2 regions of the Pseudoxanthomonas sp. F11 genome follow, and region 1 is predicted to be linked to the other one. Evidence: riboswitches for the same ligand, from Rfam matches in the RefSeq annotation. Region 1 holds a riboswitch; the other holds the start of a gene.

Region 1 (7,446 bases):
AGCTTGCGCTCGCCGGTCAGCAGGTTCTCCGTGATGACCTCCACGTCGACGTTCATCGAACTGCGGCCGACCTTCACCACGCGCGCCACCACTTCGACCAGGTCGCCCTTGTGGATGGGCTGGTTGAAATCCACCTGCTCCGAGCGCGCGGTGACCACGGTGGTACGCGCGTAGCGGGAGGCGACGATGAAGGCGGACATGTCCATCCACGCCAGCGCCTGCCCGCCGAACAGCGTGCCCAGGTGGTTGGTGTGGTCGGGGAAGACCATGTGCAGCAGGCGCGCCTCGGTCGGGCGCGCTTCGGCGTTGGCCAGTTCGGTCATGGTGATGCTCCGGTTTGCGTGCTCCCGGCGTGAGCATAGCGCGCCGGATGTTGTGCTGGTGTAGGAGCGACGTCAGTCGCGACCGCATGAACGAATGTCCGGAATACCCGACGGGTCACCTGTGACGTAGTGCCTGCTGCCGACATTCCAGGGGTGGCGCAGCGACATGAGGTCCCACTGCCGCGGTCGCGACTGACGTCGCTCCTACAGAGAGCGCATGCTAGAACGCGTGGTCGAAGCCGACTTCGCCCTGCACGCCCAGTTGGTAGGCGGACACGCGGCGTTCGAAGAAGTTGGTCAGCTCCTGCACGTCCTGCAGCTCCATGAAGGGCAGCGGGTTGCGCACGTCGTAGCGCTTTGGCATGCCGAGCTTGGCGAAATGCTGGTCGGCGCAGTGCTGCAGGTACTGGCGCATGTCGCGTGTGGAGATCCCCGCCACGCCGCCGGACAGCACGTCCTCGGCGAACTGCACTTCGCACTCGATCGCTTCTTCCAGCATGTCGTAGACCTGCTGCTGCATGACGTCGTCGAACAGGTCCGGTTCTTCCTCGCGCACCGTGCGCACGCACTCGAACGCGAACTCCATGTGGCAGCTCTCGTCGCGGAACACCCAGTTCGTGCCGCTGGCCAGACCGGGGAGCAGGCCGCGCGAGCGGAAGTAGTACACGTAGGCGAACGCGGCGAAGAAGAACAGGCCCTCGATGCACGCGGCGAAGCAGATCTGGTTGAGCAGGAACTGCCGGCGCTGGTCGCGCGTCTCGATCCGCTTCAGGTCCTGGATACTGTCGATCCACTTGAAGCAGAAGTCGGCCTTCTTCTTGATCGCCGGGATGTTCTCCACCGCCGCGAACGCCTTGAAGCGCTCCGAAGGGTCGGGCAGGTAGTTGTCCAGCAGCGTCAGGTAGAACTGCACGTGCAGCGCTTCTTCGTACAGCTGCCGCGACAGGTACATGCGCGCCTCGGGCGCGTTGAGGTGCTGGTACAGGTTCAGCACCAGGTTGTTCGACACGATCGAATCGCCGGTGGCGAAGAAGGCGACCAGCCGGTGGATCAGGTGGCGGTCGGCCGGCGTCATTTTGGCATGCAGGTCGGTGATGTCGATCTGGAAATTGATCTCCTCCACCGTCCACGTGTTCTTGATGGCGTCGCGGTACATGTCATAGAACTGCGGATAGCGCATCGGGCGCAGCGTCAGTTCGAAACCGGGGTCGAGGAGGCGCGGAGTGAGCGGGGAGGAGTGAGGAGTGAGCGGGGCGATGGCTGACATGGGTCTGGGACTTTCCTGATAGAGGGGTCGTCATGGCGTCCGCATAGTCGGACGGCAGGAGGACCTCATGCATTACAGCGAAGCAATTGTGTGGAAGAAGGCGATGCGGCTTGCGGAGCTGGTCTGTCTGATCGTCGAGGGCTTGCCGGTAACCGAGCGGTACGGGATACGTTCGCAGATCACGCGTGCCGCCATCTCAGTCCCCAGCAACATCGCCGAGGGCTGGACACGGGAGTCCAGGAGAGAACGACGGCAATTCCTTTCCGTCGCCCACGGTTCCCTGTCCGAACTCCATACGCAACTGACCTTGTGCATCCGCGTCGGCTGGCTGTCAGCAGCGTCGCTGACTGAATTTTTCCAGCTGGCCGATGAAACAAGTCGCATGCTCACCACCCTTCGACGCAAGGCGAGGAGCGAGGCCTGAGAGTCATTCCCTCACTCCTCACTCCTCTCCACTCACTCCTGCCTCATTGACACGCCTCGCAGGCTTCCGGGTTCTCCAGCGAGCAGGCGATAGCCTCGGTCGGCGTGTAGTCTCGCTTCGGCGCCGCGGCCGTCGCGCTGCTGACCGTGGTCTTCGCGATCTTCGTCGCCGGGCGCGAGCGCAGGTAATACGTGGTCTTGATGCCCCGCTTCCACGCGTACATGTACATGGACGACATAGCACCGATGTTCGGGCTTTCCATGAACAGGTTGAGCGAGGCCGACTGGTCGATGAAGGCGCCACGGTCGGCGGCCATGTCGATCAGCGCGCGCATCGGCAGTTCCCACGCCGTGCGGTAGACCTGCTGCAACGTCTCCGGAATCTGCGCGATGCCCTGGATGGAGCCTTCCGCCAGCTTGATCGCGTCGCGCGTTTCCGGCGTCCACAGGCCCAGCTTCTTCAGCTCGTCCACCAGGTAGCGGTTAACCTGCAGGAAGTCGCCCGACAGCGTCTCGCGCTTGAACAGATTGGACACCTGCGGCTCCACGCACTCGTAGCAGCCGGCGATGGAGGCGATCGTCGCCGTGGGCGCGATGGCGATCAGCAGCGAGTTGCGCAGGCCGTGCTCCTTGATGCGCGTGCGCAGCGCGTCCCAGCGCTCGGCGTTCTCCGGCGTGATGTTCCAGGCATCGAACTGCAGTTCGCCGTTAGCGGCGCGGGTGTCGGCGAAGGACGGGTGCCGGCCGCGTTCCTGCGCCAGTTCCACTGAGGTTTCCAGCGCATGGAAGTAGATGGTCTCGGCGATCTTCGCCGACAGCGCGCGCGCCTCGGCGCTGTCGAACGGCAGGCGCAGCTTGAAGAACACGTCCTGCAGGCCCATGCAGCCCAGGCCGACCGGACGCCAGCGCAGGTTGCCGCGGCGGGCGGTTTCGATCGGATAGAAGTTCAGGTCGATCACGCGGTCCAGCTGGCGTACGGCCAGGCGGACGGTTTCGGCGAGCTTGTCGAAATCGAAGTAACCGTCCTCGTCGAAATGACGGGCCAGGTTGATCGAGCCCAGGTTGCACACCGCCGTTTCCTCGGCCGAGGTGACCTCGAGGATCTCGGTGCACAGGTTGGACAGGTGGATGACATTGCCCGCGCGCAGCGTCTGGTTGCTGGCCGCGTTGCACTTGTCCTTGAACGTCATCCAGCCGTTGCCGGTCTCGGCCAGCGTGCGCATCATCCGGCCGTACAGCTTGCGGGCCGGGATGGTCTTGACGGCCTTGCCCTGTAGCTCGGCCTGCGTGTACGCCAGCTCGAATGCGGCACCGTACAGGTCGGTCAGTTCCGGCACCACGCGCGGATCGAACAGCGACCACTCCTGGTCGGCTTCGACGCGCTTCATGAACAGGTCCGGCACCCAGTTGGCCAGGTTGAGGTTGTGCGTGCGGCGCGCCTCGTCGCCGGTGTTGTCGCGCAGCTCCAGGAAGTCCTCGATGTCGGCGTGCCAGGTTTCCAGGTACACGCAGGCCGCGCCCTTGCGCTTGCCGCCCTGGTTGACCGCCGCGACCGAGGAATCCAGCGTCTTCAGCCACGGCACGATGCCGTTGCTGTGGCCGTTGGTGGACTTGATCAGCGAGCCGCGCGAACGCACGCGGGTGTAGCTCACGCCGATGCCGCCGCTGAACTTGCTCAGCTGGGCGATGTCGCCGTACCGGGCGTAGATGGATTCCAGCGTGTCCTGCGGCGAATCCAGCAGGAAGCACGAGGACAGCTGCTCGTGCGTGGTGCCGCTGTTGAACAGCGTCGGCGAGCTGGGCAGGTAGTCCAGATTGCCCATGCGGCGGTACAGCGCCAGCGCTTCCGGCACGTCCTCGCTCAGTGCGCAGGCGATGCGCAGGAAGAACTGCTGCGGCGTCTCGATCACCTTGCGCGTGTGCGGATGGCGCAGCAGGTAGCGGTCGTACAGCGTGCGAAGGCCGAAGTAGTCGAAGTGCAGGTCGAGCGAGGCGTCCAGTGCGCCGTTGAGCTTGCGTGCGTTGGTCTGCACGAAGTTCAGCAGGCGGTCGTTGATCAGGCCGACCTCGTGGCCGCGGGTGACCGACTGCGAGAATGCGTGGATCTCCTGGCCAGTGACTTCCTTGGTGATGTAGGCGGCCAGCAGGCGCGCGGCCAGGCGGCTGTACTCGGGTTCTTCACCGGTCAGCAGCGCGGCGGTGCGGATCGACAGTTCGTCCAGTTCGCGCGTGCTGGCGCCGTCGTACAGGCCGGAGATGGTGCGGGTGGCCACGCGCATCGGGTCGATGGCGTGCAGGCCTTCGCAGTTGCGCTGCACTGCGCGCACGATCTTGTTGAGGTCCACCGGCTCGCGGCTGCCGTTGCGCTTGGTGACGCTCATCGCGGTGGCGGTGGGCGGGGGGGTCAGCGAGAACGCGTCTTTCTGGGACGGAGCGGTGCCGGCGTCGGCGACGGCGCTGTCGATCTGGGTCACGAGAATCCTCCATGCGTGGTGCACGCGGCGGCCCGTCCCTCGCGGGGCTGCGCAAGGCCGGATGGAGGTCAACAGTGGGGAAGCGGCGTCGCAGGGGCTAAGACGCGCGCACGGACGACCGGCGGCCCCTGCTTCGCCAGCCCTCTCCCCCCGGAGATTCCGCGGCCGGCACCGCGCGGTGTGCATCGCGCGGCTGTCGGCAGGTCTTCGGACTCATGGGCTTGGAGGCGAGGAGTGAGGGAAGAGAAGTGAGGCGTGAGCGAAGGCGGTGCCTTGGCTCTGCTCACTACTCACTTCTCCACACTCACTCCTGCTCCACCTACACCCGCCGCTTCCCAAGGCATGGCGCCTCAGTGCTGGTGGCGGGTTCGTTCCCAATTACCGCTGCGGGGCAGTGCCGGAGTGGCGCGAACGCGTCACCGGCTTCCCGTTTTAATCCCGTGGCTTGCGACCACCGGAACCGACGGGCACAACATAGTGGGGCAAGCAGGAGGCGTCAACACCAAATGTTGTGTGGAACAGTCGGTGTCGACGCGATGCGGGTTTCACGGCGTCGTGCCCGAAAAGTGAGCGGAGAGAAGTGAGGAGTGAGCGAAAGCTCTTCCTCACGCCTCACTCCTGCCGTCAACCGCGCAGCGCCGCGATCGACGCGTCCTGCGCCTGTTGGTAAAGCGCGAACGGGTCGTGGATCTTCGCGCCGAGGGCGGCCTCGAATGCGTCCTGGTTGGCATGCGCGTCGTAGGCGCGCTGCTCGCCGCCGCCCAGGTTGGACTGGAAGATGCCCGCGGCGCTGACCGGCAGGAAGTCCTCATAGACGATGGGGTCCACGACGGCGTAGCCGGCGTCGACCATCGCATCCGGCGTCATCGCCGCGCGCTCGGCCGCAGACAACGCCGCGCCGCCGTCGGACAGGCGGTAGCGGAAGTAGCCCAGCCCTTCGCGGCGCAGCGTGGTCTCGTCATCCGGGAATTCCGCGAACGCCGCCGCCAGCCGCTGCGGATAGTCGGCCGACGTATTGCCGGCACCCCCGACTTGGCGCACCTGCGCGAGCAGGCGGTCATAGAGTTCGCGCCCGGCCGGCGTCAGCGCCAGGCCGCGCTGCTCGATCTCGCCGAAGCGCGCGCTGTGGCTGCCGGGCACCAGCGTGCCGGTGGCGTCGGGGAAGGCGACTTCCTCTTCCAGCGCCTTGAAGCTGGTCTGGCGCAGCAGGATGGGCACGGCGCGGCGCGGCGGGCCCTCGATCAGCGCCTTGGCCTGGAGGCCGCGTTCGAGCATCGCGGCCTGCGCGGCGTCGATGTCCAGCGTGCGCGGGGTGAGGTGATTGATGTGCGGGCCGCGGAAGCTGACCACGTCGGCCACCAGGCGGTGCAGGCCGTGCAGCGCGCGATAGGTCTCCAGCGTGACGGTCGCATCGCCGTGCCAGCGGAAGGTTTCCAGCACTTCGGCGACGAAGCGCTGCGCATCGGTCTCGCCCAGTCCGCCGTCGCGTTCGGCCTGCGCCAGCAGCGCGCGCGCGTCGGCGGTGAAGATGTCGCGCTTGGCCAGGATCGCCTCGGCCTTGGCACGCAGCGCGGCATCGGCGATCAGCTCCAGCCGCAGCAGCGAGGTGAAGATGCGGAACGGATTCGCCGCCAGCGCCTCTTCGGTCAGCGGCCGGAACGCAGTCGCATGCACCGGCACGCCGGCCACCGTCAGGTCGTAGTAGCCCACCGGGTGCATGCCCATCACCGCGAATACGCGGCCCAGCATCGCCAGTTCGGCCGGCGTGCCCACGCGGATCGCGCCATGGCGCTCCAGGTCCAGGCGCTCGGTCTCGCCGGTACGCTGCAGGCGCTCGGCCAGGGCGGCGTCGCGCTGCAGCGTCGCGTTGTTGATGTCGCCGACCAGCGTGATCAGGTCGCCGTACAGCGGCACCTCGGCGCGGTACATGTCGGACATGGCCTGGGCGAACAGGCCGCGGATGCGGTCGGGGGAAACGAAGGCGGTCATGGGGCTCGGCGGGCGGGCGGCGTGGGGGCCGCGGGGGGCGCGTATTGTCGCCGGCCGCGAGGGCCCGGGCCACTCTCAGCGGCCCGGGCGGTCTCCGTCCGCGCCGCCGGGGACATACCCGGGCGGGCCGAACAGGGTCATCCCCACCTGCCGCAGGCCATGCGCGCGGCGCAGGTCGCGCCCCAGCTTCACCCAGGCGTGGAAGGCGATGGTCACCGGGTTGTAGCTGTGGAGCGGATCCACCAGCCCGTAGCGGATCGGCACGTCCGGGCGTTCGTCGCGACAGGTACCGAACAGGCGGTCGAACACGATCAGCACGCCGCCGTAGTTGCAGTCCAGATACTCCGGATTGCTGGCGTGGTGCACGCGGTGGTGCGCCGGCGTGTTGAACACGAACTCGACGGGGCGCGGCAGTCGCGGCACCAATTCCGTGTGCAGCCAGTACTGGTACAGCAGGTTCAGCGCCAGCGCGCCGACCACATAAGGCACCGGGAAGCCCAGCCACACCAGCGGACCGAAGAACACCGCCGCACCGGTGAGCTTGCCGGTCCAGCCCAGCCGGTACGCGGTGGACAGGTTGTACTGCGTGGCCGAGTGGTGGACCGAGTGGTTCAGCCAGAACCAGCGCACGCGATGATCGGCACGGTGCATCCAGTAGTAGCAGAACTCCTGGCCGACGAAGAGCGCCAGCCAGTGCCAGGGACGGTCCATCGCGATCGTGGTCAGGCGGAGCTCCCAGATCGCGAACAGCAGCACGCCCACTACGCCGCCCTGGATCAGCACGCCCAGCAGCGCACGGCCGGCGGCGTCACCGAGCGAGGCCCAGTAGCCCTTCCAGTCGTAGCGGACGCCGCGTCGCATCAGCCAGGCGGCCTCCACGGTGGCGACGGCGACCAGCACCAGCAGAGACAGGCCGGCGAACAGGCGGAAGCCGTCCATTCTGCCGCCTCAGCGCGACCGGCGCGCGGCC
Region 2 (7,446 bases), on a different contig from region 1:
GCAAGGCCGAGCTGCCGGGCGGCGAGCGCACCCCGCGTCGCAACGGCCCGCAGAAGCACGCGCGCCGCCCGCACGGCGACGCGCCGCGGCATGCGCACGCCGGGCCGAAGAAGCACGGCGGCCAGCGCCGTGACGGCGGCCGTTCCGGCGGCGCCCGCCAGGGCCAGGCGCGCCCCGCCCGCTAAGCTTTAACCGCGCGCGCGGCACCTCTGCGGGTGCCGCGCGCCTCCCCGCTCCAGGAACCACCGCATGGACATCTTCAAGGTCTTCACCGTCGAAGCCGCCCACCGCCTCCCGCACGTGCCGGAAGGCCACAAGTGCGCGCGCCTGCATGGGCATTCGTTCCGCATCGAACTGCATCTGTCCGGCCCGGTCGATCCGCAGGCCGGCTGGGTGATGGACTTCGCCGACGTGAAAGCGGCCTTCAAGCCCATCTACGAGCGGCTGGACCACCACTACCTCAACGACATCCCCGGCCTGGAAAACCCGACCAGCGAGCAGCTGGCGAAGTGGATCTGGGACCAGACCAAGCCGCTGCTGCCGTTGCTGAGCGCCATCGTGGTGCACGAAACCTGCACCTCCGGCTGCCGCTACACCGGGCCCTGAGAGGTATGGAACCGGTTTCATACCACCTCTTACAAGCGTTTGATTTGTAACGGCTCCTGACCGTTCGTCGGATTTCCATACGGCGGTTATTGCATTGCAACATCGGCAAGCCTATGCTGCGACGCAACAAACGGGATTCCCCTTTCAGGAGCACGCCATGAACGCGCAATTCAACGAAAGCTTCAGCCAGTTCACGCACCAGTTCGCTGCGGCCGCCTCGCGCGCCAACCGCCTGGCCCTGGAAAGCGCCGAGACCGTGTTCGGCGTGCAGCTGAAGACGTTCGAGAAGAACATCGACGCCACCACCGCCTTCTTCGGCGAGCTGGCCGAGACCCGCGACCTGGACGGTTACAAGAACCTGTGGCCGAAGGGCCTGCAGGTGGCCAAGGACAACGCCGAGCGCGTGGTCGCCGCCAGCCAGGAAGTGTTCGGCCTGAGCCTGAAGACCGGCGAAGCCTTCGGCCAGCTGGTGAAGAGCCAGTTCGAGAGCGCGACCGACAGCGTCCAGGCCTCGGTGGCCAAGGCGACCAAGGCCGCGAAGGCCAAGTAAGACCGCTTCAACCGGTCATTGCGCGGCCCTCCCCTCCCTCCGCGCAAACCCGACCCGGCAGCCCCCACGCTGCCGGGTTTTTTATTGCGCGCAGTTTTCCTGCAGGAAGGCTTCAGGCCCTGCTACAAGGGAATCGCGATGTGCCGGCTGAGTTGTCCGGCGTCGATGCCCGGCGCATGCGGCAACCGTCCCCAGCACGGCACCGGCATGCGCGCCGACAGCAGGGCGAAGTTCTCGTCGCGGCGCGCCATGTCCGGGTCGACTTCGTTGGCGATCCAGCCCACCAGCCGCGCGCCGTCGTCCTGGATGGCGCGCGCGCTGAGCCGCGCATGGTTGATGCAGCCCAGGCGCATGCCCACCACCAGCACCACCGGCAGACGCAGTTCCTGCACGAGGTGGCGCTGGTCGAGGGTGGCGGTCAGCGGGGCGGCCCAGCCGCCGACGCCTTCCACCAGCACCATGTCGGCCAGCGGATGCAGGCGCTCGAACGCGGACACCAGCACGCCCAGTTGCACGTCCACGCCGGCATCGCGCGCGGCGATCTCCGGCGCCAGCGGTGCGGGCAGCGCGTAAGGGTTGACGTCATCGTAGGGCGGCCGCGGATCGCTGGCCGCCTGCAGGGCCAACGCATCCTCGTTGCGCCAGCCCTCAGGCGTCGGTTCGCAGCCGCTGGCGACGGGCTTCATGCCCACCGCACGCAGGCCGCGTGCGCGGAACGCATGCAGCAGCGCCGCGCTCGCGACGGTCTTGCCCACGCCGGTATCGGTGCCGGTGATGAACACGCGGTCCATCACGGTCCTGCAGGCGCAAGAGCGCCACTCGGTAAGGCCATCATCGTTGTTGGGCATGCCGGTTCATGGCGACGATGATAATCCGGCCGCCACCGGACCCGCGGGGTAGAATCGGGCCCATGTCATTCGCCTCCCAGACGCTCACCGGCAGCAAGCCGGAACAATACGCGCAGCTCGCCGACCAGGCCCGCGCCCTGTTGGCCGGTGAACCGGACCGGATCGCCAACGCCGCCAACCTCGCCGCGCTGATCTACCACGCCCTGCCCGACTTCAACTGGGTGGGCTTCTACTTCTTCGATGGCCGGGAATTGGTGGTCGGTCCGTTCCAAGGCTTACCAGCCTGCGTGCGGATCCCGTTGGACAAGGGGGTCTGCGGAGCCGCCGCACGCACCCGCCAAACCCAGCGCGTGGACGACGTGGACGCCTTCCCGGGCCACATCGCCTGCGATTCCGCCTCGCGCTCGGAACTGGTGGTCCCGCTGGTGAAAGGGGGCGAACTCGTCGGTGTGCTCGACCTGGACAGCCCCCGCCTGGCGCGCTTCGATGCGGACGACCAGGCGGGCATGGAACGCATCGCCGCCATTTTTCTGGATTCGTTGACATGACAGGCACCAAGCTGCGCAACATCGGCCCCAAATCCGCCGCCTGGCTCCGCCAGGTCGGCCTGCGCACGCAGGAGGATCTGGAGTCGGTAGGCGCGGTGGAGGCCTTCATCCGGGTCAAGCGCGCCGGGTTCCGCCCCAGCCTCAATCTGCTCTATGCGCTGGAAGGCGCCCTGCTGGACTGCCACTGGCAGCAGTTGCCGGAGGCCCGTCGTGGCGAACTGCTGGTGGCCTACGATGCCGCCGCCGCGCTACTGCCGCCCCCGCGGGGCCGTCCCGCCGCAGGGCCGGTGACCACCACCCATACCGAGCAGGAAGAAGACACGGGTCCTTCGCTGAACCTGTTCGACTCGCGCGGCGACGACTGACGCCGGCAAGCATCGCGAACCTTTGTAGCAGCGCCCCATGGGCGCGATGCCTTTCGCGCAGCACCCGGCGGAGAAACATCGCGAGCCGGCCTGCTTCTGCAACGGGACATTCCGGGCAAAAGCATCGCGGGCATGGCCCGCTCCTACAATGGATTTCCTGCCAGGAAATGCCCCTTGAGCACGATGGGCACGCGCTTCCCGTATACTGCGCGCGCTTTCAGGTGACCCGTGCCTCGTGCCGGGTTGAAACGGGAAGCCGGTGACCCGCGCAGGCGGCATGCCGGCGCTGCCCCCGCAACGGTAGGCGAAGAAAGCCGCGGCATCGGCCACTGTGCGTCCACGACGCATGGGAAGGCGCCCCGGCGGAGTGCCCTGCACTCGTTCGCAAGCCCGGAGACCGGCCTGGAAGTCCACTGGTTGCGATGCGGAGGGCGTCGCGGCGTGCCGCGCCGCTTCGCCTGCGCTGTCCGCTCCGCATGCCTTTCCATCGCGACTCCACGCCGAACAATGCGCGCGGGGCGCGCGATGGAGCAGTTCCGATGCAGAGCCGTACCTTTTCCTCCCCTTCCCTGCTGGCCTTCGCGGTCGCGATGGCGCTGCCGTTCGCGGCGCAGGCGCAGGACGCCACCGACCTCGATGAAATCGTCGTCTCCGGCACGCGTACCGAAGTCGCCGTCGAAGACAGCCTGGTGCCCGCGCAGGTGATCGGCCGCGACGCGATCCAGCGCAGTCAGGCGCGTTCGCTGGGCGAACTGCTGCAGGGCCGCGCCGGCATCTCGATCGCCAACCAGGGCGGCGCCGGCAAGATCACCACGCTCAACCTGCGCGGCGCCGAATCCGATCACGTGCTGGTGCTGGTGGACGGCGTGCGCATGGGCTCGGCGACCGCCGGGCTGCCCGCCTTGCAGGACCTGCCGATCGACCAGATCGACCGCGTCGAGATCGTACGCGGCCCGCGCTCGAGTCTGTGGGGCTCCGAGGCCATCGGCGGCGTGATCCAGGTGTTCACCCGCCGCAACACCGGCAAGGTGCGTCCGAACGTCCGCATCGGCGTGGGCAGCGACAGTACCCGCGAAGCCAGTGCCGGCATCGGCGGCGGCATCGGGCGCGGCTGGTTCGGCGCCGATGTGGCGTACACGCGCACCGACGGATTCAACGCCTGTCGCGGCACCGGCGGCGATCCCGCGAACCCGTTCGACGGCGCCGGCTGTTTCACCGACGAGCCCGACCGCGACGGCTACCGCAACACCTCGGCCACCCTGCGCGGCGGCTATTCCTTCACCGATACGCTGGCACTGGAAGCCAACGCGCTGCGCGCCGAGGGCAAGAGCGAGTTCGATGGCAGCTACACCAACCGCTCCGAGACCGTGCAGCAGGTGCTGGGCACCAAGTTGCGTTATACGCCCAGCGACAAGATCAACCTGCTGCTGAGCCTGGGTCGCAACGACGACAAGTCCGACGACTTCCACGACGACGTGCAGTCCGGCTATTTCCAGACGCGCCGCTACGTGGCCTCGGCGCAGGGCGACTTCACCGTGGCCGCGAACCAGCTGCTGACTGCGGGCATCGACTGGCAGGACGATCGGGTGGAAAGCACCACCCTGTTCGCCATCACCCGGCGCGACAACCTGGCCGGCTTCGTCGAGTACCAGGGCCGTTTCGGCGCGCATCAGCTGCAGGCCAGCGTGCGCAACGACGACAACGAACAGTTCGGCAACCACACCACAGGCAGCCTCGGCTACGGCTACGGCTTCGGCAATGGGCTGAAGCTGACCGCCAGCGCGGCCACCGGCTTCAAGGCACCGAGCTTCAACGACCTGTACTACCCCGGCTTCGGCAATCCGTACCTGAAGCCGGAAGAATCCGAGAGCGTCAACCTGGGCATCGCGCAGTACGCGGATACGTGGAACTGGACGTTCAACGTCTACCAGAACAAGGTGGACCAGCTGATCTCCTACGATTCCCAGATCTTCCTGCCCAACAACATCGACGAAGCGCGCATCCGCGGTGCGGAGCTCACCGTCGACTTCACGCTGGCCGGCTTCGACATCGCCACCCAGCTGAGCCACACCGATCCGCGCAACCGTTCGGCCGGCCCCAACCACGACAACCTGCTGGCCCGTCGTCCGCGCAACACCGCGCGCATCGACGTGGACCGCGCGTTCGGCGACATCCGCACCGGCCTGACGTTCAACGCCGCGGGCGAGCGCTACGACAACCTGGCCAACACCGACCGACTGGGCGGCTACAGCACGCTGGACCTGCGCCTGGAGTACGCCATCGCGCCGGCCTGGACGCTGCAGGCGAAGGTGGGCAACGTGTTCGACCGCGACTACGAAACCGTCGCCTGGTACAACCAGGCCGGTCGCACCTACGGCCTGAGCCTGCGCTACCAGCCGCGCGACTGACATGGATGCCGGTGGCCCGCGTGCCGCGGGTCACCGGCGCATCGCCTCAATGCAGCATGCCGTGCCGATGCGTGCCCAGTGAAACGACAGGCTCGCCGCGTACCGCCCGCAGCGTGTGCACGAGCTGGTGATAGGTGGATGCCAGTTGCGCGAACAGGTCCGCATAAGCGCTGCGCCCGCTGTCGGCCACGCCCTGATAGGCGCCGCGCCCCAGGTCGATGAAGTACTCCACGCTGACGCGGCGCCGCTGCGCCAAGGCAGGAAACAGGCCTGCGATCAGCAGGCAGCGATCGCCGACGTCGCGCAAGGCCTCGCTGCGGGCGCTGCCGACGCGCAGCTGCGCCTCCAGCCATTCCAGCGCCTGCGTACGCGCCAGCAGGTGTCCGTCGCGCTGGTGCCGCAGCAGCACGAACACCAGATAGCTCTCCTGCGCTTCGTCCAGCGACTGTCCGCAGCGCGTGCAGGCCTCGCGCACCAGCGACTGCCACAGCTCGGCCGCCGCACCCTGTCGAATCGTATCCATCGTCTGCCTCCCCTCGGGTTGACGACGCCGAGACTATCGCCGAAGCGCAGGACGCGCTGGCAGGCGTGCGCAGCGAGTGCCAACGGGCAGCGGCCACGTGCACAACGGCCTCGTGACCGCCGTCAAACGACGGTGTCGAACAGCCCTGGCTGGGTGGCGACCTCGTCGCGATCACGGAAGCCGGACAGCCCCACGCCGACCAGCCGGTAGCGCGTCGAGGCCGGCAGGTCCACGCGTTCGCGCAGGGCCAGCGCGATATCGACGAACTCCTGTGCCGAGGCCGGCGGCGCTTCCGGCGTGAAGCTGCGGGTCAGGATGCGGAACTGCGCGGTCTTCAGCTTCAGCACCACCGTGCGGCCCACGCGCTCGGTCTTGCGGGTGGCCTGCCAGGCCTTCTCCGCGATGCGGACGATATGCGGTTCCAGTTCGGACAGCAGCAGGTCGGTCGCGAAGGTGTCTTCGGAGGAGATGGACTGCACCGGCTGGTCGGGTTCGACAGGCCGCTCGTCGATGCCGCGCGCGCGCCGGTACAGGCTGCCACCGAAGCTGCCGAAGCGCTGCTCCAGATCGCGCTGGTCGAAGATGCGCAGGTCGCCTACGGTGTGGATGCCGGCCGCATTCAACTTGCCCTGCATCACCTTGCCCACGCCCGGAATGCGCTCCACCGGCAGCGGCGTGAGGAAGGCCTCCACCTGGTGTGGCCGCAGCACGAACTGCCCATCGGGCTTGCGCCAGTCCGACGCGATCTTGGCCAGGAACTTGTTGGGCGCCACGCCGGCCGATGCGGTGAGCTGCGTCTCTTCGCGGATCTGCGCGCGGATGGTTTCGGCCACGGCGGTGGCCGTCGGCAGGTCGGACTTCGGCGCGGTGACGTCCAGATAGGCTTCGTCCAGCGACAGCGGTTCGACCAGGTCGGTATGACGCAGGAAGATCTCGCGCACCTGCCGCGACACCGCCTTGTAGCGTGCGAAGTCCGGCGGCACGAACACCGCCTGCGGACACAGCCGCTCCGCGCGCACGGCCGGCATCGCCGAGCGCACGCCGAACACGCGCGCTTCGTAGGATGCCGCGCACACCACCGAGCGCTCGCCGCGCCAGGCCACCACCACCGGCCGTCCGCGCAGCGACGGATCGTCGCGCTGCTCCACCGACGCGTAGAACGCGTCCATGTCGATGTGGATGATCTTGCGCATCACGCGATGATATCGGCCGCCGTACGCGATCGCATGGAGACTTCCCGATCCGATGCGCATGCGCGTGCAGAATGCGGGCAGGCTGCGCCAAACCCTTGCCGCAATTGGGTTGCGGCGATGGTACGCCGGCGTATGGAAAAACCCGCGTTGATCTGCATCAAGACAAGCGTATGCACATGTGTGCATTATTTGCGCTTCGCAGAACGGACCCCGCCATGAACGCCCCCGCCTCCTTCTCCCGCGAACAGCTGCTGGCCAGCGCGCGCGGCGAACTGTTCGGCCCCGACAGTGGCCGCCTCCCGAACGACCCGATGCTGATGTTCGACCGCATCACCGAGATCCGCCAGGACGGTGGCGCGCACGGCAAGGGCATGGTGCGTGCGGAACTGGATATCCATCCGGACC

Evidence for each region. A riboswitch is a leader RNA that binds a small molecule or an ion and turns the genes downstream of it on or off. The one in region 1 is predicted to bind cobalamin.
Region 2: linked by a shared signal. The riboswitch ahead of btuB (TonB-dependent vitamin B12 receptor) and the one ahead of V8246_RS12065 (ribonucleoside-diphosphate reductase subunit alpha) in region 1 are both predicted to bind cobalamin.

What each region holds. Positions count from the first base shown of each region.
Region 1 covers NZ_JBANLZ010000003.1:330,389-337,834, reverse strand. Annotated here, with positions in the region: gene V8246_RS12080 (acyl-CoA thioesterase) at 1-323, opposite strand, end outside; gene V8246_RS12075 (ribonucleotide-diphosphate reductase subunit beta) at 544-1,590, opposite strand; gene V8246_RS12070 (four helix bundle protein) at 1,658-2,014, shown strand; gene V8246_RS12065 (ribonucleoside-diphosphate reductase subunit alpha) at 2,058-4,394, opposite strand; cobalamin riboswitch at 4,668-4,967, opposite strand; gene V8246_RS12060 (VOC family protein) at 5,112-6,476, opposite strand; gene V8246_RS12055 (sterol desaturase family protein) at 6,552-7,415, opposite strand.
Region 2 covers NZ_JBANLZ010000002.1:227,029-234,474, reverse strand. Annotated here, with positions in the region: gene V8246_RS06865 (DEAD/DEAH box helicase) at 1-185, shown strand, start outside; gene queD (6-carboxytetrahydropterin synthase QueD) at 250-606, shown strand; gene V8246_RS06855 (phasin family protein) at 764-1,156, shown strand; gene bioD (dethiobiotin synthase) at 1,279-1,947, opposite strand; gene V8246_RS06845 (GAF domain-containing protein) at 2,067-2,552, shown strand; gene V8246_RS06840 (TfoX/Sxy family protein) at 2,549-2,917, shown strand; cobalamin riboswitch at 3,120-3,338, shown strand; gene btuB (TonB-dependent vitamin B12 receptor) at 3,457-5,325, shown strand; gene V8246_RS06830 (hypothetical protein) at 5,372-5,848, opposite strand; gene dinB (DNA polymerase IV) at 5,971-7,041, opposite strand; gene fabA (3-hydroxyacyl-[acyl-carrier-protein] dehydratase FabA) at 7,257-7,446, shown strand, end outside.